Regions from separate parts of the Paenibacillus sp. Z6-24 genome, predicted to be linked through region 2. Evidence: predicted binding sites of a transcription regulator. Region 2 holds the regulator's gene; the other holds the start of a gene.

Region 1 (11,371 bases), 160 kb from region 2:
AATGCTTGGCAATCGCGTGCATTTCCAAACAATCTGTAATAATGAGACCTTCAAATCCCATTTGCTGCCGCAGCTACCTGTTCGGCCTGCATAGCAGTAACCGCGGCTGCTCCATGTTCAGCCACTTTTTCCTGCTTCTCGATTCCCGGGAATAAGACTGAGCTCTTCACGGTCAATCCTGCTGACCATCCCGCCTTCCTGGTCAATCGCAATGAATAAAGGCGGCAGTTCTTTGTGCTCGGCCATCTGCTGCAGCTGAGCAGACAGCTCTGTAATCTGGCGTGGAGTACCAATATTACGGCGGAAATAAATGATCCCACCTATGTGATGCTGTTCGATCAATATCCTAATCACTAAACTTCCTAAATAGACTTACCTGCAGAATACTTTTCTCTCTATAACACTTTTATACTTCCTTTTATAATTCTTATATTTGCTGAAAACATGAATCAGCCTTCCTGTCGCAACCGACAGAAAGGCTGATTCAGCTACATATTCATTATGATAGTTCTCATCCGCATCCCCCGAATGCGCTCTAAACAATCATCTGCGGCAAAGATTTCATTTCAAAATCCCTGCAGAATGTCCATGTATATTCATTACACTGATCTGGTACGTATATTGGCGTACATGTGAATTATACACAGGTCGCCTGGCGGCGTCCTTGTTCGATCAGCCGATAGGCACGTTCTACTTCTTCGTCAGTCGGGGAAGGCACGCCATCCAGCGGATAGATGCGGCCCAGCGACTCCCATTTGTAGATGCCCATCTGATGATAAGGAAGGATCTCAAATTTTTCTACCCCTTTGAGAGTAGCGATAAATTCGCCCAGTGCAATCAGATCTTCTTCTGCATCATGAATGCCGGGTACAAATACATGTCGTATCCACATTTTGCGATCATGATCCGATAACCACTGTGCCAGTTTCAGCGTACGCTCATTGGATACTCCGGTCAGTTTTCGATGCTTTTCATTATTGATATGCTTCAGATCCAGCATAACCAGATCCGTAACTTCCAGCAGTTCGTGAATCTTTTCCCCATCATTGTAGCCGTTGCTGTCCAGAGTAGTATGAAGATTCCAGCGTTCTTTTACCGCTTTGAACAATGCTTTAACAAAAGGAGCCTGAAGTGTCGGTTCGCCGCCCGATACGGTGAGTCCGCCGCCAGAGCTGCGGTAGTAATTGAGATAAGGTTCGATCTCAGCCAATACTTCTTCCAGCTGCATCACCTTGCCTCCGTCCAGATTCCAGGTATCGGGATTATGACAATACTGGCATTTCATCAGACACCCCTGCATAAATAGTACGAAACGAATACCTGGACCATCGACAGTACCGAATGTTTCCAGCGAGTGAACACGGCCTGTTACCATGATCATTCAGCCCCTTTCCTTGTGGTGTGATTTGCCATTGCTTTTATGTTAGAAATTAAATTTGCCCTGTAGATGCACCGCTCAGAAGGAATGGATTGCTCTTCTGCCGCTTGTTGTGGAAGGATATCTGGAATGACTGCTGAAGCAGTCGATATCCTGGCACAAAGGCGGCGTCAGAGCAATTCCATCTCCTTCTTCGCTCTGTGCAAGGAGACCATTTAATTTCTAAAAGAAATGCGGTTGGCAAGCATTGGTGCGGTAATTTGAATACATTTTTTAGATGATGGTACTGTCCAAGCTTTTGCTTGGAACAGTACCTTGTTTTAGTTGCAAATATTGAACTGGTATTAAATAAGATTTAATACACTTTGAAGAAAATGTTCATTAATTGCTTTTGCTTAAGGATTGCTTCGATTTTCTTTGAATTTGCTGATGATTGGTTTTTACTTTTTATTACATTGCGTTATGGAATGTGCGGTTGATGACATCGAGCTGTTGTTCGCGGGTCAGCTTAATGAAGTTAACGGCATATCCGGATACGCGGATGGTCAGTTGTGGGTAGTTTTCCGGGTGATCCATGGCGTCGATCAGCTGTTCACGATCGAAGACGTTGACGTTCAGATGGTGAGCGTCGCTGCCGAAGTATCCGTCCAGCATAGCTACCAGGTTGGCTTTGCGGATCTCTTCTTCTTTGCCGAGTGCTTTTGGCACGATGGAGAAGGTGTTGGAGATACCATCCAGGCTGTGTTCATAAGGCAGTTTGGCAACAGAACTCAGGGATGCCAGGGCACCTTTTTTGTCACGACCGTGCATTGGGTTCGCACCTGGTGCAAATGGTTCGCCGGCTTTACGTCCGTCTGGTGTAGTACCTGTTTTCTTGCCATATACCACGTTGGAAGTGATCGTCAGTACGGATTGAGTCGGTACAGCTTCACGATACGTTTTGTGCTGGCGAATCATGCCCATAAATGTCTCTACCAGTTCAACGGCAATCTGGTCAACACGGTCATCATTGTTACCATAGCAAGGGAAGTCGCCTTCAATTTCAAAGTCTACAGCAATACCCTGTTCGTTGCGGATTGGTTTGACTTTGGCATACTTGATTGCGCTCAGGGAGTCAGCTGCTACCGACAGACCGGCGATACCACAGGCCATTGTACGCAGAATGTCACGGTCATGCAGTGCCATTTCAATACGTTCGTAGCTGTATTTGTCATGCATATAGTGAATGATGTTCAGTGCATCCATATACACTTTGGACAGCCACTGCATCATTGGTTTGTAGCGTGCGATAACTTCATCATAGTCCAGATATTCGGAGGTGATGGCAGGGAATTCAGGACCTACCTGAGCACCGGATTTCTCGTCTTTACCACCATTAATTGCATACAGAAGTGTTTTGGCCAGGTTGGCACGGGCACCAAAGAACTGCATTTGTTTACCGATACGCATTGCGGATACACAGCAGGCAATACCATAATCATCGCCGTAGAATGGCCGCATCAGATCATCATTTTCATACTGGATGGAGCTGGTCTCGATCGATACTTTGGCACAGTATTTTTTGAAGCCTTCCGGCAGTTTTTCGGACCAGAGAACAGTCAGGTTCGGTTCCGGTGCAGGTCCCAGATTGTACAAGGTATGCAGGAAGCGGAAACTGCTCTTCGTTACTCTTGTCGTTCCGTCTACAGCCATACCACCGATAGACTCGGTTACCCATGTTGGGTCACCACTGAACAGTTCGTTGTAATCCGGTGTGCGCAGGAATTTGACGATACGAAGTTTCATTACAAAATGGTCAACCAGTTCCTGAGCTTGCTCTTCATTCAGTGTGCCTTCCTGCAGATCGCGCTGGATGTAAATATCCAGGAAAGAAGATACGCGTCCAAGAGACATGGCTGCACCGTTTTGTTCTTTGACAGCAGCCAGATAACCGAAGTACAACCATTGGAAAGCTTCTTTGGCGTTTTGAGCCGGTTTGGAAATATCCATACCGTGAGCAGCAGCCATTTGTTTCAGTTCATTCAGTGCACGATACTGTTCGCTGATTTCTTCGCGCAGGCGGATTGTGGATTCATCCATGCCTTCGCCAATTGTCTGATCATGCTCTTTCTGTTTTTGTTTCATCAGGAAGTCTACACCGTACAGTGCTACCCGGCGATAGTCGCCAATGATACGACCGCGGCCATAAGCATCCGGCAGACCGGTTACGATACCGGATTTGCGGGCTGCACGAATCTCGGCTGTGTAGGCATCGAATACACCTTGATTATGTGTTTTGCGGATGTTGGTGAATGTATCCACGATCGATTGTGGAACTTCAAAGCCATAAGCTTTACAAGCATCGATGACCATTCGGATACCGCCATAAGGCTGAATGGAGCGTTTAAACGGCTCGTCGGTTTGTACGCCGACAATCTGTTCTTTGTCTTTGTCCAGATAACCAGGACCATGGGATACGATTGATCCCGGTGTGTTCACGTCAACGTCCCATACGCCGCCTCTTTCACGTTCTTCTTTGGACAGCTGGGATACGATTTTCCAGAGGTCATTTGTATTTTGAGTAGGGCCTGCCAGGAATGATTCATTTCCAAGGTAAGGGTTGATATTCTCATCAATAAAGTTTTTAGTGTCCACATGGTTGGTCCATTTGCCTTTGTTAAAACCTCTCCATGCATCCTGTTGTGACTGGTCCATTACGTTTCTTTCGATTACCGACATTGATAATCCCTCCAATACTTGTGAATTTAATCACAAATTATTTTATGGCTATGCCTTGACTAAACATGACGCCGGTTACTTGTGCTCCGGCTATGTCTTTATTATGACGGACAGAGCTGTTTCAAGATGTGATATATATCACAAAATAAGATGCTAATTATGATTTTTATCACTTTCTGTCATTGATACAGCATTTCTCAAAATATATAACAGCTTACTAGTCGGATTAAGCGGATTCAGGACAATACAGTTATGTTTTATTCCAAGCTTCTTCCGATTATCAATACAGATGACAATGGATTAAAGATACAGTTGCTGTAAGTTTGGACTGTTCAAATTGATGTGAATCCAATTTAAAGCAAATGATGATTTGCGGATTAGGGCATCAACCACTCCAGAAAGGAATAAGGGCCCCTCCTCCGGTTAAGCCTGAAGATCCTTTAGTGGTGGAAGAAGATGAGGATCTCCAGGCTTAAATGTCGTCGGTTGCTCTTATTTCCTTTCTTGCGTTCCGTGCATATTGCATCATTTATGTTGCAGGCAATCAGCTAATTTTGTATACAGCGCCTTGGTCTCGTATAATTCGTAAGTTGAACAGTATTTTGTTACAGTTTAGGCTTGATCAGCGTACAAGTAGCTGTTTTCTCCACTAATCATCTTTCGGTGCTTCTAATTCTTGATTGTAATCAGACAGGCTAAACATTAAGCAGCTGAACTGAAAATGAAGCAAGTGCACGCAGCGGAGGTAAGGGGATTCTCTTTCAAGCCGACATTTAAGAACGGAGGCCGGAAGGAGAATCCCTTACCGGAGCGCCTGCTGTCTCCCTTCCCAGCCAACCCACAACATTCTTCCCATTAAAATGAGCACATAGCCCAAGCACACTGGTAGTTACAGCTACAGCAAATGGTACGCAATCACATCGATAATAAAAGAATTGCTTCCACCCCCTGCATACAGCAGCCGATGGAAGCAATCCCGATGATCATAAAACTACGTTGTATGGTTGTATGCTGCCTTGGTAAAACTACTTACTTGCTATTATAACTTTCTTGCTATACATTTGTAGCCTTACTCGAATTTACCGTAGAAAGCGTTACGGTATACATCAGCCAGTTCGGTGACCAGCGGCATTTTAGGGTTGGCAGTTGTACATTGGTCTTCAAACGCACGGTCAGCCAGGTAATCAACATGTGCTTCAAAGTCTTTCGCATCAAAGCCCAGTGCTTCAAACGATTCCGGGATACCCAGTTTGCGGTTCAGGTCACGGATGGCGTTGATCAGGCTGGTTACGCCTTCTTCGGTAGTACGCGCTGGCAGTCCCAGGATACGGGCGATTTCAGCGTAACGTTCGTCAGCGATGAAGTGCGAGTATTTAGGGAACGATGCGAATTTGGTTGGTTTCTTCGCATTGTAACGGATAACATGCGGCATCAGGATCGCATTGGTACGTCCGTGTGCTGTATGGTATTGACCGCCCCATTTGTGAGCCAGACTGTGGTTAATGCCCAGGAACGCATTGGCAAAGGCCATACCGGCTATTGTCGAAGCATTATGCATTTTCTCACGTGCCAGTTTGTCACCTTGCAGTGCCGATTGCTCCAGGTATTGGAACACCAGCTGGATCGCTTTGATTGCCAGACCATCAGTGTAGTCATTGGCCATATTGGAGACATACGCTTCAATCGCATGAGTCAGTACGTCCATACCGGTATCTGCTACAGCTACACGCGGCAGGGAGTAGACGAACTCAGGATCTACAATCGCTACGTCCGGAGTCAGCTCGTAGTCGGCCAGAGGATATTTGGTGTTACCTTTTTCTTTATCCGTGATAACCGCAAACGATGTTACTTCCGAACCTGTACCCGAAGTGGTTGGGATAGCGACGAACTGTGCTTTTTGTCCCAGATGCGGGTATTTGTAGATCCGTTTGCGGATATCCATGAATTTTTGTTTCAGGTTATCGAATTCCACATCAGGGTATTCGTAGAACAGCCACATGCCTTTGGCAGCATCCATTGGTGATCCGCCGCCCAGTGCGATAATGCAGTCCGGCTGGAAGCGTTCCATCATTTGACGGCCGCGTTCTACAGTCGTGGTCGATGGATCCGGTTCTACGTCGGAGAATACTTCGATCGCTACCGGAGTCTGACGTTGACGCAGGTAATGTTCTACTTTTTCCACATAGCCCAGCTGTACCATCATTGGGTCGGTTACGATAATAACACGGCTGATGTTCGGCATTTTGGCAAGATATTGAGTCGAACCTTTTTCAAAGTATACTTTGGAAGGAATCTTGAACCATTGCATATTCACGGTACGACGCGCCACCCTTTTCACATTAATCAGATTCACTGCTGTTACATTGGAAGAAGTCGAGTTACGTCCATACGATCCGCAGCCCAGTGTCAGGGAAGGCAGGTTCGTATTGTAAATGTCACCGATAGCGCCATGTGTCGAAGGCGAATTCACGATAATACGTCCGGTTTGAAGACGATCTGCGAACTTCTGAATCACTTCATCGTTGTTGGAATGGATAGCCGAAGAGTGACCCATACCGCCGAACTCAACAACTTGTGCCGCACGCTCGATACCTTGTTCTGCATTTTTCACTCTATAACAAGCCAGTACAGGACTTAATTTTTCAGCGGACAGCGGGTATTTGGTACCTACACCTTCCAGTTCAGCGACCAGAATCTTGGTGTCAGCCGGTACAGTGATACCACTTATTTCAGCAATTTTTACAGCTGGTTGACCTACAATTGCCGGGTTAACTGCACATTTCTCTATGTTCATGGCTCCTGCAGTCAGTTTGCCTACTTCTTCTTTGCTGAGGAAGTAGCAGCCGTTATCAATCATGAGCTTTTTCACTTGTTCGAATACAGGTTCTTCGATAATAACCGCCTGTTCGGATGCACAGATCATGCCGTTATCGAACGATTTGGACAGGATCAGGTCCGTTACGGCCTGTTTCAGGTCTGCACTTTTCTCGATAAAGGCAGGTACGTTACCAGGACCTACGCCCAGTGCAGGTTTGCCACAGCTGTAAGCTGCTTTGACCATTGCACCGCCGCCGGTAGCCAGGATAAGCGCTACGTCAGGATGATTCATCAATGCATTTGTTTTGTCCATGGAAGGATTCTCGATCCACTGGATACAATCTGCCGGTGCGCCATGTTTGACTGCAGCTTCGAGCAGGATTCTTGCAGCTTCCTTACTGCACTGTTGGGCAGATGGATGGAAACCGAAGATGATCGGGTTACGTGTCTTGATCGCGATCAGTGCTTTAAACATTGTGGTGGATGTCGGGTTGGTTACCGGTGTGATCCCCATGATGGTACCGACCGGTTCAGCGATTTTCTGGAAATTGTCGTAAGCATTGTCTTCAATCACACCGACCGTTTTTTCGTTTTTGATGCTGTGGTATATATATTCAGTAGCAAAGATGTTTTTGGTAATCTTGTCTTCGTATACCCCTCTGCCTGTTTCTTCAACAGCCAGCTTGGCAAGATACATATGTTTGTCCAGTCCGGCAAGTGCCATCGCCTGTACAACTTCATCAATTTGTTCCTGATTCATTTTCATAAATGCGGATTGTGCTTTGTTCGCTTTATCAATCATTTTTTGAATTTCTTCCTGTGCAGTAACTTCTACGGTGCGAGTGGCATCATTTTTTACAGCCATTTCTCTCATCCTCCTCAGAATGTGTGGTGCTTTCTGTCTACGCACTGATCATAACATAGAGATATAAATCATAATGTGATTTTTTTCACAATCAATTTTTATTTTTAAAATATTAAACATTGGCTTTTTTCTTTTTGCATTTTGAACTAACTGGAGATATAATAAAAGTGAAAATAATCACAAAGTTTAATTTTTAAAATAATCATTATACTATTAAATACACTGATTTAAAGGAACATAGATCGAATTTGAATTTAGTAAATTTTTCCTTAAAACATAATGCAATCCGATTATTTTCGCGTATAATTGGGAGATGAAGGGGAGGACGAACATGAACAAATCTGCAGAAATGATGAACACTAATATCGTAGGAAATACCTCGAGCTTTTCGGAGATCAATCTGGAGCGGATGCTGGCCTATGCAACGGAGCGCAGCATTCCTTCCGGATCGCACCTTTTTTGGGAAGGCGATCTGTCTGACAAGCTTTACTACATCAAAAGCGGACGTGTCAAACTGACCAAATCCACTGACGAAGGTAAAGAACTTATCCTATATATGTATCAATCTGGTGATATGATCGGACAGGCTGATCCGTTCTCCGGTACACGGCTCGGATTTACTGCAGAGACTCTGGAAGATACGGAAGTCGCGGTCATTGAGCATAAGGATCTGGAACTGATTATTTGTCAGCACTGCGATTTTGCTATCGACTTTATGAAATGGATGGGTACGCATCATCGGCTGACCCAGACCAAAGTGCGTGACCTGATGCTGTACGGTAAACCAGGTGCACTCTGTTCAACCCTGATTCGTCTCAGTAATACGTATGGTGAAAACTATAATGAAGATGGATCGATACTGATCAACAAGAAAATCACCCACACCGATCTATCCAATATGATTGGAGCTACACGAGAAAGTGTAAACCGGATGCTCAGTGACCTGCGCAAAAAAGAAGTCATCGAATACGAACATGGCATGATCATTATTCATGATCTGGAAGCTCTGCAGGAAGTATGTCACTGCGAGCTCTGCCCGAGAGAAATCTGCAGAATCTGATTGCGCCGGCATCTCTCCCCGGCGCCTCCTGATTACGCGAACAATATAAATAATGTATATGCAAAAAGCTTTCCGCTGATAAATATCAGACGGAAAGCTTTTTAATTACGCAATTTTTACTGGTACCGATTCGCCATGGGGGCATTAATCGACCCAATGCTCTGCCCAATTCTGGATTTGTTCCATTACAGGCTGAAGTGCCCGGCCTTTGTCGGTCAGTTCGTACTCGATTCGTACTGGAGTCTCCGGATATACCTGACGGGTCAAGATTCCGCTTCCTTCCAGATCTTTCATCCGCTCCGAGAGCATTTTGTCGCTCATCATCGGAATAAGGTTAGAGATATCTTTAAAACGTTTTGGTCCGCTCATAAGTGACTGAATAATCAGACCATTCCATCTTTTTCCTAAAAAAGAAAACGCGGTCTCAAAACGAGGGCATAATCCCAACTGATGCTGTTCCATGTCTTTTCACCTCTTCATCCGTCCATAGCACAATAGTGGGTTGTCGTAAGCTTTTTATATATAAACTTCATGTACGCTTACAATTAGTTAGCATATATATTTTAACACATTTTACCTAATAAGAAAACGAAAACATTACGGTTCCTACTTGTTTCCTTACAGCTGCAGGCTCTGACCAATAAGTTCACGCAGCTGCTTGAGATCATCAGCAATAGTATCAGTCAATGATCTATTATACAGCACTGCCGCTGGATGATACATAGGAAAAATACAATATTCTTGCTCGGACAAATGATATCCTTGCTCGAGACGTTCACTGTCTACCTGCTGAATCCGTCTGCGTATCAACTGTCCATGCCATGCAGTGATGGTATACTCTTCACCGAGCAGCCGCTGCAGACCAATATTGCCCAGTGTAATCAGAATTTGTGGCTGTACTATAGCAATTTCCCTGTCCAGAATAGGGGCAAATGCCAGCACTTCAGCCCGGGTAGGGGTGCGATTGGATCGGCTGAGACGATCCGGGCTTCCTTTAACTGGCTTGTCTTTGTACGGACGACTGCGGACAGCACTCGTAATATACAAATCGTCTCTCGTAATATCCAGCGCTTCCAGATAACTATCCAGTACCTTACCAGCCTGACCTGAAAATGGTCGTCCATTCTGTATTTCTGTTGCCCCTGGCGCCTCCCCTACCATCATTAGCATACCGGGCCATCTGCCAAATCCGGTCAAAAACCCTTCAAGCCGCAAGTCCTTCACTCGTTCCAGACAGGCGTGTACCAGTTCGGGCGGCAGCGGTACAGATCCGATATGCGTAGATGTCTGATTTTGGTTTGACATATCCATACCTCATTTACCCAATAATTTGTATACATATTGTATTTACCCAAATTTCCACAAGCTACTTATGTAAAAAATACGTCTGCGGACATTCCCGCAGACGTACTCTGTTCATTGCTGTATCTCAGCTTCCATCATAAAAGCAAGGCTTACCGGCAATCGTGTATACTATAGGGTTCATTCAACAAGGTTGCTGGAGTATGATCAAAATATCTTCGTTTGACCGAAGAACGTATTCAGCCTGTCTCCTATGCTGAAAATGCGCTGGCTATCTGCTTAATTAAAGAATTATACCAGTACTTTGCCGCCGATTGCTCGTGTTGGCTCAGTACGTCCAAACGCAGGACGGGCATTTTCTGCTGGTTGTGCCCAGCGTACAGCATTGGCGATGATATGCATAATATCCTGGTTGTAGTACGTAGGATATGTTTCATGACCAGGGCGGAAGTAGAAGATTTTACCATGGCCGCGACGGTACGTGCAGCCGCTGCGGAATACTTCGCCACCTTCAAAGTTGCTCAGATATACCAGCTCGTCGGGAGCCGGAACATCGAAAAACTCGCCATACATTTCCTCTTTATCCAGTGTGATGGATGGATTAACACCCTGTGAGATCGGATGATTCGGGTTCACACACCACAGGATTTCCTGTTCGTCTGCGACACGCCATTTCAGATCGCAGCTTGTGCCCATCAATTGCTTGAATGGTTTGGAAAAGTGTCCGGAGTGCAGCACGATCAATCCCATGCCTTCCTGAACACGTCTTACTACCGCTTCTGCAATCTCATCATCCACCAGGTCGTGTGCCGTATGTCCCCACCACAGCATAACATCGGTAGAGTTCAGAACGGATTCTGTCAGACCATGCTCATCCTGATCCAGTGTTGCTGTGCGGCAGGCGAACCCTTCTTTGGTCAATCCGTCTGCAAGTACTTTGTGAATTCCATCCGGGTATACAGCTTTGACGTCGTCGCGGATTTGCTCATGTACAAACTCATTCCAGACTGTTACGTTAATCATACTATTATTGCCTCCCTGTTGTTAGACCCACCACATCTCGCCAAGTTCTTCTTCGATCATGACCTGCTGCAAATTGTGGACGGCTTTAGTGAAACCCTCGTTTACGGACATCAGTCCGTCTTCATGCTCTATACTAACGACATAGTCATATCCAACTAATCTTAGTGCGCTGACGATGTCAGCCCAGGTTTTTACATCGTGACCATAA
Region 2 (11,371 bases):
CTTTCGGTAACCCAAAAACGACAGGTTTTTTTGTGATTCTTAAAAATATTTTACACAAATTGAAGATAATTGTAGTATATCATAACCATTTACTCCTATTTAAGGCAACTCTATGAACTTTTTTTACATATAAGAGATACTGTAAAATCTGAAATTGTATGCTTGTATTTATGCATGCGAATATTTTCGGTTTTTTTGTTATTTTGTTATTTTGTTATTTTGTCGAAGATGCTATACAGAAATCGTTTTTTTAACGGTAAGTTTAGAATATTAGCTAAAAATATCATTAGTCTGCATCTGGAAATAAATATCTTCTTTTTCCATATATGATGTGATCTAATCATTAATTAAAAAAGCTTATTACTATACTACTGCTTTTCGATCATCTGCTGCAAGTTTACCCAAGCTTTAGCCCCCTATACCGCTACACTACAGAATAGGGCAAAAACTGCAGGAAACGGTGTCCCAGTTCAAGCTGTAAGACAGAAAAAGTAATTCATAAAATCTACAAAAAAAGCGACCGTACAGGAGTTGGTACTCTCTGCGGTCGCTTTTTCTATAATTACACATACAATTAGCTCTTGTACACCCAGACCGGATCATTCATGATCCGGTCCTTGCTCTTCGTCCACTATTCTAGGTACCGATCAGAGTATTCGGCATTTCCATCGGTCCACCCAGCTTGGTGCCGTCACGGAAATTGTAGAATACATAATAATAATGATCCCCGGATTTGGCAAAAATCTGCCATGCATATTTGCCGTTGTATGAACCCGGTATGGCACGAACCACTTCAGCGCCCGGCAGATCCGTCTGTACCAGCTGCTTGGCCTGCTGAACGTTCATCGTTCCTGCTGTTTTCTCTACATGTACAGCATTGGCTCCCTGTACCGGAGTACCATCTTTGTTAAACTTGACCCAAACCATGACTTCCTGCTGCTGATCATTCTGTCCCTGTACGACCCAGTAGATCGATTTGTCATTCCAGACCGACTGGTATGTCCTTGTTAGTGACGTCAGATTCGCCTGCTTCTGGGCAATCTCCAACGCTTGCTGTTCATTGCTCCACGGCTTGGCCATAACATGCACATAGAACTGGTTCACGCACAGTACAATCAGACCTACTACCGTAATAATAATCGCTATCCACTTGCCACTTCCCAAATTTCGCAAGACACGCCATCCTTTCTGTTCAACTTCCGGTTAGCGTGTGAGCAAACCTTCAAAAGCAAGCTGTGCTTCACGGCGGATTTTCTCTTCATCCAGCGTCAGCGATACGCCATCCTTGATCAGCTGCTTGCCATCTACCCAGACATGCAGTACGTCCTTGGCACTCGCGGAATATACCGTATGAGAGATAAAGTCCGTAAACGGCAGGAAATGCGGCTGATCGATATTCAGAGAGGTAATGTCCGCTTTCATGCCTACCGCAAACACGCCTGTATTATCAAGGAATACGGATTTCGCACCATATTCGGTACCCATGCGCAAGGCTTCCAGTGCCGGTACCGCTGTAGGATCACCGGATACGCCTTTGTGAATCAGGGCTGCGAGACGCATTTCTTCGAACATATCCAGATTATTATTGCTGGCCGGTCCGTCGGTACCGAGCGATACGACTACGCCTGCACGCAGCAGATCCGGTACACGGGCTACGCCGCTCGCCAGCTTCAGGTTACTACCCGGGTTATGTGAAATGGTTGCTTTGTGGGCAGCCAGTGTCTGAATCTCTTCATCTGTCAGATGCACGGCATGTGCCAGCAGCGTCGGACGAGTGAATACACCGAGTTTCTCCAGGTGGGCTACCGGACGCAGACCGTAGTCACGTACGTTTTGCTCCACTTCAGCGATCGTCTCGGACATATGTGTATGCAGCGGCACATCGAGATCATGTGCGGCCTGAACGAATTTCTCGATAAATGCCGGCGGGCACGTATACGGCGCATGTGGAGACATCATCGTCGTAATGCGTCCGTTAGCTTGACCGTGCCAGTCGCGTACAAACTGTACCGCCTGATTCAGCTTCTCGTTTTGTTCTTCCTCCGAGCACAGACCGATAACACCGCGCATCAATACCGCTCGCATTCCCGACTGCTCGACCACTTCGGCCACGCGCTCGGAACGGTCATACATATCGAGGAAAGTAGTTGTACCGCCTTTGAGCATCTCCAGTACAGAGAGTGCTGTACCGGTATAGACATCATCACTCGTAAATTTGGCTTCCATCGGCCACATTTTCTCCTGCAGCCAGACCTGAAGGGCCAGATCGTCGCCATATCCGCGCAGCAAAGACATGGCCGCATGACCATGACTGTTAACCAGACCCGGAATGAAGAACTGGTGCCTGCCATCTACGATGGTCATTTCTTCCTGGTCAGCAGGCTCCTCCTCACCCAGATAGGTAATGATATCATTCTCGATGACCATATGGCCGTAGAGTACTGCTTTTTCTCCATGGGAAGCTGCAAATATCCCGTTTTTGATCATCCATTTACTCGGTGAGTTGTTCATTCGTCTCTAATTCCTTTCCATCTTCAAGGTAGTAGGCCAGACTAAGCAGATCGGTTGTAAAATCTGCCGTATGCACACGCACATGCGGTGGTGTCTTCAGAATAATCGGTGCAAAATTCAGAATGGCTTCGATGCCTGCTTCGATCAGCTGATCGGCAACACGCTGGGCTTCGGTATTGGGAACGGTAATGATGCCGACCCGAATATGTTTGGCTTGAACGGTCTCGGCCAGTTCATCAATCGGTTGCACAGTTAGTGTATTGATCTGTGTGCCTACCTTGGGCGTATACGAATCAAAGATCGCTACAATCTTCATCGTCTCCTGCAGATAGGCATTATAGTTGGAAAGCGCATGCCCCAGATTACCCGCTCCGATCAGCGCTACATTGATCTGCTGATCCAGTTTGAGGATATGACGGATCTTCTCGATCAGATAGGATACGTCATATCCGATTCCCTTTCGGCCAAAGTCACCGAAGTAAGCGAGATCCTTGCGAATCTGGGCCGGGTTCAGATCCAGCTTTTGCCCCAGTTCCTGCGAGGATACGGTCGGTACCTCGCGGGTGTGAAGCTCATTCAAGTATCTCAGGTAGACAGGTAATCTTCGCACGACCGCTTCTGATATTTTGTCGGATTTCATGCTTGCTCCCCCTCTTGATTTGCAGCATCCTTTTCGTTCTCACGATGGCTCAGCCATTCCGCAATACGGGGAACCATTTGCTGGGTAGGCATATGTTCCATTTTCGGACCGGGCAGCGAGTAGAGAAAATGCTTTCCGTAATACGACTCGATGACCCGGGTGTCATAAATCAGCACAATACCGCGGTCATTCGCTGTCCGGACCAGTCTGCCAAAGCCCTGTTTGAACCGGATAACTGCCTGTGGTACAGATAATTTCATAAATGGATTTTTCTTTTCTTTTTTGAGCCGTTCGCTTTTGGCTTCTACCAGCGGATGGTTTGGCGGCTGGAAAGGAAGTCGTACAATCGCCAGACAGGTCAGTGCCTCTCCGGGAATATCGACACCTTCCCAGAAGCTGCTCGTCCCTAGCAGTACGCAGGCCGGATGCTCCTGGAAGCGGCGGGTCAGCTTGGTTCGGCTGCCTCCATCCACACCCTGTCCGAATACAGCAATGTCACTCTGTGATAATTTCTCCTTCAGAGGCTCATACACCTGCTTGAGCATCCGGTAAGAAGTAAATAAGACAAGCATGCGTCCGCGCGTAGCCTCGGCAGCATCCGCCAGTGAATGGGCCAGCATGCTAACAAAATGCTCATCACCCACGCTGCCCTTGACGCTTGGGAAGTCTCTCGGGATCAATACGAGCGATTGCTCTCTATAGTTGAAAGGCGATTCCAGCATGGCGGTGTTCAGCTTGCCTTCCTGTTCGGCATCCTTTAGTCCCAGCTGCTCGATCATATACTGGAAATTTTTGTCGATCGACAGCGTCGCCGATGTCAGCACAATACTTTTCTTTTTGTCAAAGAAATGCTCCTTGAGCTGCTGGCTCACGTCGACAGGCACAGCATACATCTGAAGAGACTTGCTGCGATAGTTACCGTTGGCTTCGTACCAGTACACCGTATCCTCGCTGTCCAGCTTGATAAAGTGACGAAGATCGTCGCGTACACCGGTCAGATCCTTGAACAGTCCGGAGACATCTGTTACTAATCCGTCACTGTCCAGCACCTCGTCCGATTCCTTGATCTTGCTCATCACCTGCTCGCCTTTGCGGATAATCTGGCTGAGGCCGATATGAATCCGGTTCTCCAGCTCGGTGATCCCGGCCCATTCGTCCGGTTTCTTTTGCGGCAGCAGGCGAAGTGTGAACTGTGCAGCTTCACCGGGAGCCGCATCACTGCGCTGCGGCAGCAGGGCGAACAGCAGCTCACTGAGCTTGTCCCAGTCTTCCTTGACATCCGTCAATTCCGGGTACAGATTATCGATTGCAATGGCCCATTCCATACCGCGTTCACTGCCGGAAGATCCCAGCTGCTGACGCAAAATCGCCAGCTGGCCGGTCTTGCTGTCCTTGAACAGGCGAAGCATCGGATGAACCAATGTGAAATATTTCATGTGCATGCCCAGATGCTTACCGGCCACATCTTCCAGGTGATGGGCTTCATCAATAATCAGATGTTCATAGGCAGGCAGCAGCTGATGGCCAGCCTTGATATCCGTAAACAGCTTGGAATGATTGGTGATGACTACATCGGCTGCACCGGCTTCATGCTTGGCCCGGTGATAAAAGCATTGCCGGAACCATGGACAGGCGCGTCCAAGGCAGGAATCCGTATCGCTGGCGACCGTTTCCCAGAAATCGCCGCCCCGGTTACCCATATTCAGCTCTTCATCATCCCCGGTCTCGGTCGCTGTCAGCCAGACGATCATCTGTGCTGCAATCAGCACATCTTCCTTGGGACTCTGAAATTCCTTTGTATTTATTTTATGCTCAAATTTGCGCAGACACAAATAATGCTGGCGTCCCTTGAATACGGCAGCACGAAAAGCAAACGGAATGACCTGAGTAAGCAGCGGAACATCCCGTTCGCGCAGCTGTTCCTGCAAATTAATCGTATGCGTGCTGACCATGACTCTCTCGCTGTTTTTGACGCTATGGTAAATGGAAGGCAGCAGATAACCAAGCGACTTGCCGGTTCCTGTTCCTGCCTCGATCAGTAAATGCTTCTCATCCGTAAGCGCACGCACCACTTCATCAAACATATGATTCTGCGGCTCACGTTCTTCATAATCGGGCAGCAGCTTGCGCAGATTGTCCTTGACCTGCTCCAGGAACTCATCAAAGGAGACATCCGCAAGCGGCATGCCTTCGCGCGCTTCCTCTGCGGACGGGATATCCATCCAGTCGCCTACCTTGAGGGCCAGCTGACGGTAAAAGCGGTGCTCATCGAGATCCTGGGCAGGCTGCGCTTCACGCTGCATACGCACACCGTCAAAATACCAGCCCAGATCGCTGTCCTGGTTATCAAACAGTTCGGATAGACGCTGCACGGTAATCAGCGGCAGACCATCCAGCTCTTCGATGCATTTAAGGAACACATAAGCTGTCGCCAATGCATCGCTGTCTGCCTGATGAGGACGATCATGCTCGAACCCCAATGAACTGCTGACCATGCTGAGCTGATAGCTCGGCAGATTCGGGAAAAAAATACGCAGGAAATCCATCGTATCCAGCACTCTGCCGGTAAATGGCAAATAACCGGTACGGTCCAGCGCACGCTGCAAAAATCCCAGGTCAAAAGCTACATTATGCCCGACCAGTACGGCATCTTCCAGCAGCGGTATCATCTCCAGCATGACGTCATCCAGTTCGGGAGCATCTGCCACATCTTCATTGCGAATACCGGTGAGTCCGGTAATAAACGGAGGAATCTTGCCTCCGGGCTTAACCATGGAGCTGTATACCTGTGTAATGGTTAAATCATGATCTATAACAGCAAGACCCACCTGAATGATATCATCCGAGGACTGGGTTCCTGTTGTCTCAAAATCCAGTACGGCAAATTTCATGGATGTCTAAATCCTTTCCTTGCAGTCGTCACACCTGATGTCAAAATGTTCACCTATCAGCATACCAGAACGAGGCGGTTTTGAAAACGTGGCGAGGTGACGGGAACTGCCGCATCCTGCATACAGCCTGTACGGCTGTACGGCAATCTCTCTCCCGGCCGCCCGGGTTATCCTTTATATACATAAAAAAGGTGATACATGACGTGTTTGACAGGCACGCGGTATCACCTTGCTTAGGCGTTATGTTTCTTTTATTATACATGATTTCGCCGGGTTCGCCTACGCATATTATCCATTTCACCGGCTTCCATCGGTAATCATCATGATTCCGATTTCTTTTCCGGAAATCCAGAGTGGGTGAAAAAACCTGCCGGCAACCATACCGGCAGGACATCATTCCAATTACATAATGGTCGCGTGAACTTCCTTGTGTGCTTCCATGACCGGTTTGTTCTGATCATCCACAAATACAACGGTTGGACGATGTGTCTGCAGCTCTTCACTGCTCATCATCGCATACGAAATAATGATTACGGTATCTCCAGGCTGTACGAGACGTGCGGCTGCACCATTCAGGCATACAACGCCGCTGCCGCGCGGGCCGGTAATGACGTACGTTTCCAGGCGGGCACCATTGTTGTTGTTGACGATCTGTACTTTTTCATTTTCAAGCAGATCCGCCGCTTCCATCAGATCTTCGTCGATCGTAATGCTGCCGACATAGTTCAGATTGGCCTCTGTAACCGTGGCACGGTGGATTTTGGATTTCATCATTGTTCTATACATGAAGGGACACACCTTTCGTTTCCATAATTACATTATCGATCAGACGGGTTGGGCCGAATTTGACAGCCAGCGCTATGATCACTTCCTGATTCAGTTCATGCAGTACCGTATCGTCAGCCAGCACTTCCAGCTGCGGGAAAGACAGAATCTCCGCATAATCGATTACCGCTATCGGAGAAGTGCCAATCTCGCGGCGCAGCAGTTCACGCACTTGGCCGGCTGTCATCTCCTGATTCTCCAGAATCTGCTCACGAGCCAGACGCAGGGAACGGGATAATACGAGCGCCTGCGCGCGTTCTTCCCTGGAAAGGTAGACATTGCGCGAGCTGAGTGCCAGTCCATCTTCTTCGCGAATAATCGGACAAGGAACAATCTCGATATCCATGTTTAGATCATTCACCATCTGGGTAATGACCGCGACCTGCTGGGCGTCTTTGGCTCCGAAAAAGGCATGGTCCGGTTTGACGATATTGAACAGCTTGGTCACCACGGTCGATACGCCGTCAAAGTGACCGGGACGAGATGCCCCGCACAGTGTATCGGTCAGCTCCGCTACAGTGACATGCGTCTTGGTCGGTGACGGATACATCACCTCTACGGTCGGCAGGAAGACGATATCCACGCCTTCCGCTTCAGCCAGCGCCAGATCGCGCTGTTCGTCACGTGGATAACGTTCGAAATCTTCATTGGGTCCAAACTGGATCGGATTGACGAAAATGCTGATGACCACAATATCGCTGGTCTGTTTGGCTTTGCGCATCAGACTGGCATGGCCTTCATGCAGGAATCCCATGGTAGGCACCAGACCGACGGTTGCTTCATGATCTTCACGAGAACGCTGCTTGCGAAGGTCTTTCACTTCCTGGCGAATCTCTGCGATGCTGTGCAGTACCTTCACGCTTGCTCCTCTCCTTTCCGTTTGGCTCCATATAGGGAATCCAGTGCTTCCTGATCCGGGTTAAAAGCATGCTGCTCTGCCGGGAAGGCACGTGTTTTGACTTCATTTACATACTCTTCGAGAGCCGTACGGATCGTAGCTCCGATATCGGCATACGTTTTGACAAAACGCTTCTCGCGGTAGGACGATGTGTATTTGACCACATCATGAAATACGAGCACCTGACCGTCACAACCACGGCCTGCTCCAATACCGATCGTCGGGATAGACAGCTGACCGGTAATCATTGCTGCGGTATCTTCAGTGACCAGTTCCAGCACGACGCCAAATGCACCTGCGGCTTCCAATGCCCGGGCATCATTCAGCAGACGCTGGGCATCCTGCTCATCTTTGCCTTGTACACGGTACCCCCCAATCTGATGCACCGATTGCGGTGTTAGACCAATATGCGCCAGTACGGGTACGCCGGCGCGTGTAATCGCCGCAACCGTATCGGCAATCTCCGCTCCGCCTTCAAGCTTCACGGCATGGGCATGTCCTTCCTGCATAATGCGCTTCACACTGCGCAGGGTCTCATCTATACTTCCGTGATATGTCATGAACGGCAGATCCGCCACGATAAAGGTAGACTGTGCTCCACGTGCAACCGCACGGGAGTGGTAGACGATATCGTCCACCGTTACCGGGATGGTGGAATCATATCCCAGCACCACATTTCCCAGTGAATCTCCGATCAACAGCATCTCCACGCCAGCTTCTTCAGCCAGCTGTGCTGTCGGATAATCATAGGCGGTCACCATCGTAATCGGATCGCCTTCCTTCTTCATTTTTTTCATTTTTACAATATTCAGCGGCGTTTTGGCTGCCATGTGACATCAAGCTCCTTCTAATCAATATAGTATTTGGACAAAATAAAAAACCTTTTAGTTGATCACTAAAAAGGTCCTGAGTCCAAAAAAGAGTCACTTTGCGATCGTCTCTCCTGTCTCGGTCCATTTCATGGCTCAGAGCAGAATTGAAGTTAGCCAACACCTCGCTTCGTATGGGTATCCCGCAGGATACATATAGTAGGGCAGAATACAGATCAGCCGGAAAAATAGATCCCGGACGGTACAGAGCTGCTGCCTGCAGGCTGCCGGACATAACTGTCCACACGGCCAAATCGCTCGGCACGACTCCATATCCTCTGACGGTGCTCGCCTGCCAGCTTACACCAAGTTAACATCATAAAGTACGGTTCGGTCATGCCGATACCGTCTTCCCTGCTAGTATACCAGAGTCGTTCCACAATTTCACTATTTAAAGTTAATTACATTTTATTACTTACCTACCGGGGATATAGAATCCAAATACTGATATATCCCCTTGCATTTTGCTCGTACCTCCAGTACTTATACCGGTACCTTTATTGCCTTTAGCGCCTGAGTATTTTCGTGCTTGAAGACTTTTAATGCCACTGGTATTTGGGTGCTTGTATAGTGTTGGAGTGCTTTTGGTAGCTTTGATGCCTCTGCTTGCCCGGTTAGAGATTAATTTCACCCGAGTATACCGGCAAAATAGTACCATCCTCCTGCTGAAGCAGCAGTTCACCGTTGCTTCCAAGCCCTGTCGCTTTTCCGTTCATCACGCCCTGCGGAGTATGAACGGTCAAATGCTGACCCATGGAGAAAGCCAGCGCTTCCCACAACGCAGCAATCGCCGCAAATCCCTGCTCGCTGTACAGCCGGTACATCGCTTCCAGTTCCTGTATGACCGCTGCCACTACCACGGTACGATCCAGCGGTTCGCCGCCGCTTTCCATACGCAGCGATGTGGCAATAGACTGCAGCTCTTCCGGCAGGTCTTCGGCCGCCAGATTGACGTCGATGCCGATTCCGGCAATCGCGTGACGCACATACCCATCCTCGGCAGCGGATTCAACGAGAATGCCGCATACTTTGCGCCCGTCGATCAGCAGATCATTCGGCCATTTGATACCGATATTCAGGCTGCTGACACTTCGCAGTGCCCTGCAGACGGCTACTGCCGCCAGCAGGGTCAGCTGCGGGGTATACTGCAGCGGCTGCACCGGACGCATAATCAGGCTCATCCAGATGCCGCGGCCCGGAGGGGAATGCCAGTGGCGTCCCTGTCTGCCGCGCCCCTTGGTCTGTTCTTCCGCAATGACCAGTGTTCCCTCAGGTGCGCCCTGTTCGGCCAATGTACGGGCGATATCCTGTGTGGAACCGATCGACGGGAATAAGTGCAAGGGCTCTCCCCATGAGGTCACTTCGCCCAGACGCATACGCAGGGAGACTTCATCGAACCGATCCGGATAACGGGTGATCCGGTATCCTTTGCGGGTGACCGATTCGAACTCGTATCCCTGCTCCTTGAGTCGGTTAATGCCTTTCCATACGGCGGTTCGGCTGACGGCCATCCGGCGGCTGATCTCTTCCCCGGATATATATTCACCTGGACGCTCGGTCAGGAGCGCCAGCAGTTGTTCATCACGCATCATTCTTCCCTCTCTTCGTACCGCTGACGGGCGTATTCCAGAATCGCTTCCCGTTCATTATCCAGCTGACCGGTGGCCGCTGCCAGCAGAATACTGTTCATCAATTTACCCAGCCAGGGACCCCCTTTGGCCTGCAGGGCTGCTAGTATTTCCTGTCCATTGATCTGTACATCTCCAAGGCCGAATATGCTCATTCCATCCAGCCACTCCTCGGCATGCTGCGCGACAACCGCAAGCTGCCGCTGATCCTGTTCCGGCAGAACCGGATAGAGCTGCCGCCACTGCAGGGCTGCCTCGCATCCATAATCGATAACTGCGGAGACATAGATCTCGTACAGAGATTTCCCGGCTGCGGAAGCAGTAAGCAGTCGATCATTCATACGCAGCAGACGGGATACCTGATCCATAAAGGCATTGGAAAAGGTCCATTCCTTCATATAAGGCTTCATACGGTCACTATCCAGTCCCAGCGCCATGATCATAAGCGTCCATCGCAATGCGGCAGGCGAAGCTGGCACATCCGCCAACCGGTTCAGCAGCTCCGGCTGCTTCGGCGGGCAGGGCACCTGTATTTTCATGTACGGTACCAGTTCACTCTCCTGCAGCAGCCGGATACCTTTGAACGGGTGAGGACCGGCGATCATTTTCTCCATTTCGACCCGGATACGCTCGGCTGCAATATAGCTGATCAGCGAGCGGCGGTGCAGCAATGCCTGCCAGGTCGCCTTTTCAATCGTAAAATCAAATACCGCCGAGAAACGGATACCGCGCAGCATACGCAGCGCATCTTCCTCAAACCGCTCCTCCGGATCGCCAACACAGCGGATAATGCCCTGCTCCAGATCTTCCCTGCCATGGAACGGATCGACATAGCTGCCGTCGATGCCGCGGGCGATTGCATTCATCGTAAAATCCCGGCGCCGCAGGTCCTCATACAGATCGCTCACAAACTGCACTTGCTCCGGACGCCGGTGATCGGTATAATCACTCTCCGTGCGGTATGTAGTCACTTCGAAATGCTCACCATTCATAATGACAGTGATCGTTCCATGAGCAATTCCCGTGGGAATGGTATGTTCAAATAAAGCCATTACCTGCTCGGGTGTGGCATTGGTCGCTATATCCATATCATTTACCGGACGGCCCAT

What was found. The regulator Rex, encoded in region 2, represses fermentation and respiration genes when NADH is low (regulators of the CRP and FNR family bind a similar motif). The targets are predictions, from matches to a motif close to TTGTGAAATATTTCACAA.
Region 1: adhE (bifunctional acetaldehyde-CoA/alcohol dehydrogenase) is a predicted target of Rex. The motif match lies at 7,852-7,869, and genes of this name have one in related genera.

What each region holds. Positions count from the first base shown of each region.
Region 1 covers NZ_CP096398.1:1,840,470-1,851,840, reverse strand. Annotated here, with positions in the region: gene M1D61_RS08145 (hypothetical protein) at 1-22, opposite strand, end outside; gene M1D61_RS08140 (glycoside hydrolase family 3 N-terminal domain-containing protein) at 118-354, opposite strand; gene pflA (pyruvate formate-lyase-activating protein) at 638-1,375, opposite strand; gene pflB (formate C-acetyltransferase) at 1,829-4,096, opposite strand; gene adhE (bifunctional acetaldehyde-CoA/alcohol dehydrogenase) at 5,166-7,778, opposite strand; gene M1D61_RS08120 (Crp/Fnr family transcriptional regulator) at 8,110-8,838, shown strand; gene M1D61_RS08115 (winged helix-turn-helix transcriptional regulator) at 8,983-9,300, opposite strand; gene M1D61_RS08110 (uracil-DNA glycosylase family protein) at 9,457-10,143, opposite strand; gene M1D61_RS08105 (ThuA domain-containing protein) at 10,432-11,163, opposite strand; gene M1D61_RS08100 (sugar phosphate isomerase/epimerase family protein) at 11,185-11,371, opposite strand, start outside.
Region 2 covers NZ_CP096398.1:2,002,772-2,014,142, reverse strand. Annotated here, with positions in the region: gene M1D61_RS08905 (cell wall elongation regulator TseB-like domain-containing protein) at 637-1,173, opposite strand; gene M1D61_RS08900 (amidohydrolase) at 1,204-2,511, opposite strand; gene M1D61_RS08895 (redox-sensing transcriptional repressor Rex) at 2,492-3,151, opposite strand; gene dinG (ATP-dependent DNA helicase DinG) at 3,148-6,042, opposite strand; gene panD (aspartate 1-decarboxylase) at 6,445-6,828, opposite strand; gene panC (pantoate--beta-alanine ligase) at 6,821-7,726, opposite strand; gene panB (3-methyl-2-oxobutanoate hydroxymethyltransferase) at 7,723-8,595, opposite strand; gene M1D61_RS08870 (hypothetical protein) at 8,811-9,014, opposite strand; gene M1D61_RS08865 (biotin--[acetyl-CoA-carboxylase] ligase) at 9,249-10,226, opposite strand; gene M1D61_RS08860 (CCA tRNA nucleotidyltransferase) at 10,223-11,371, opposite strand, start outside.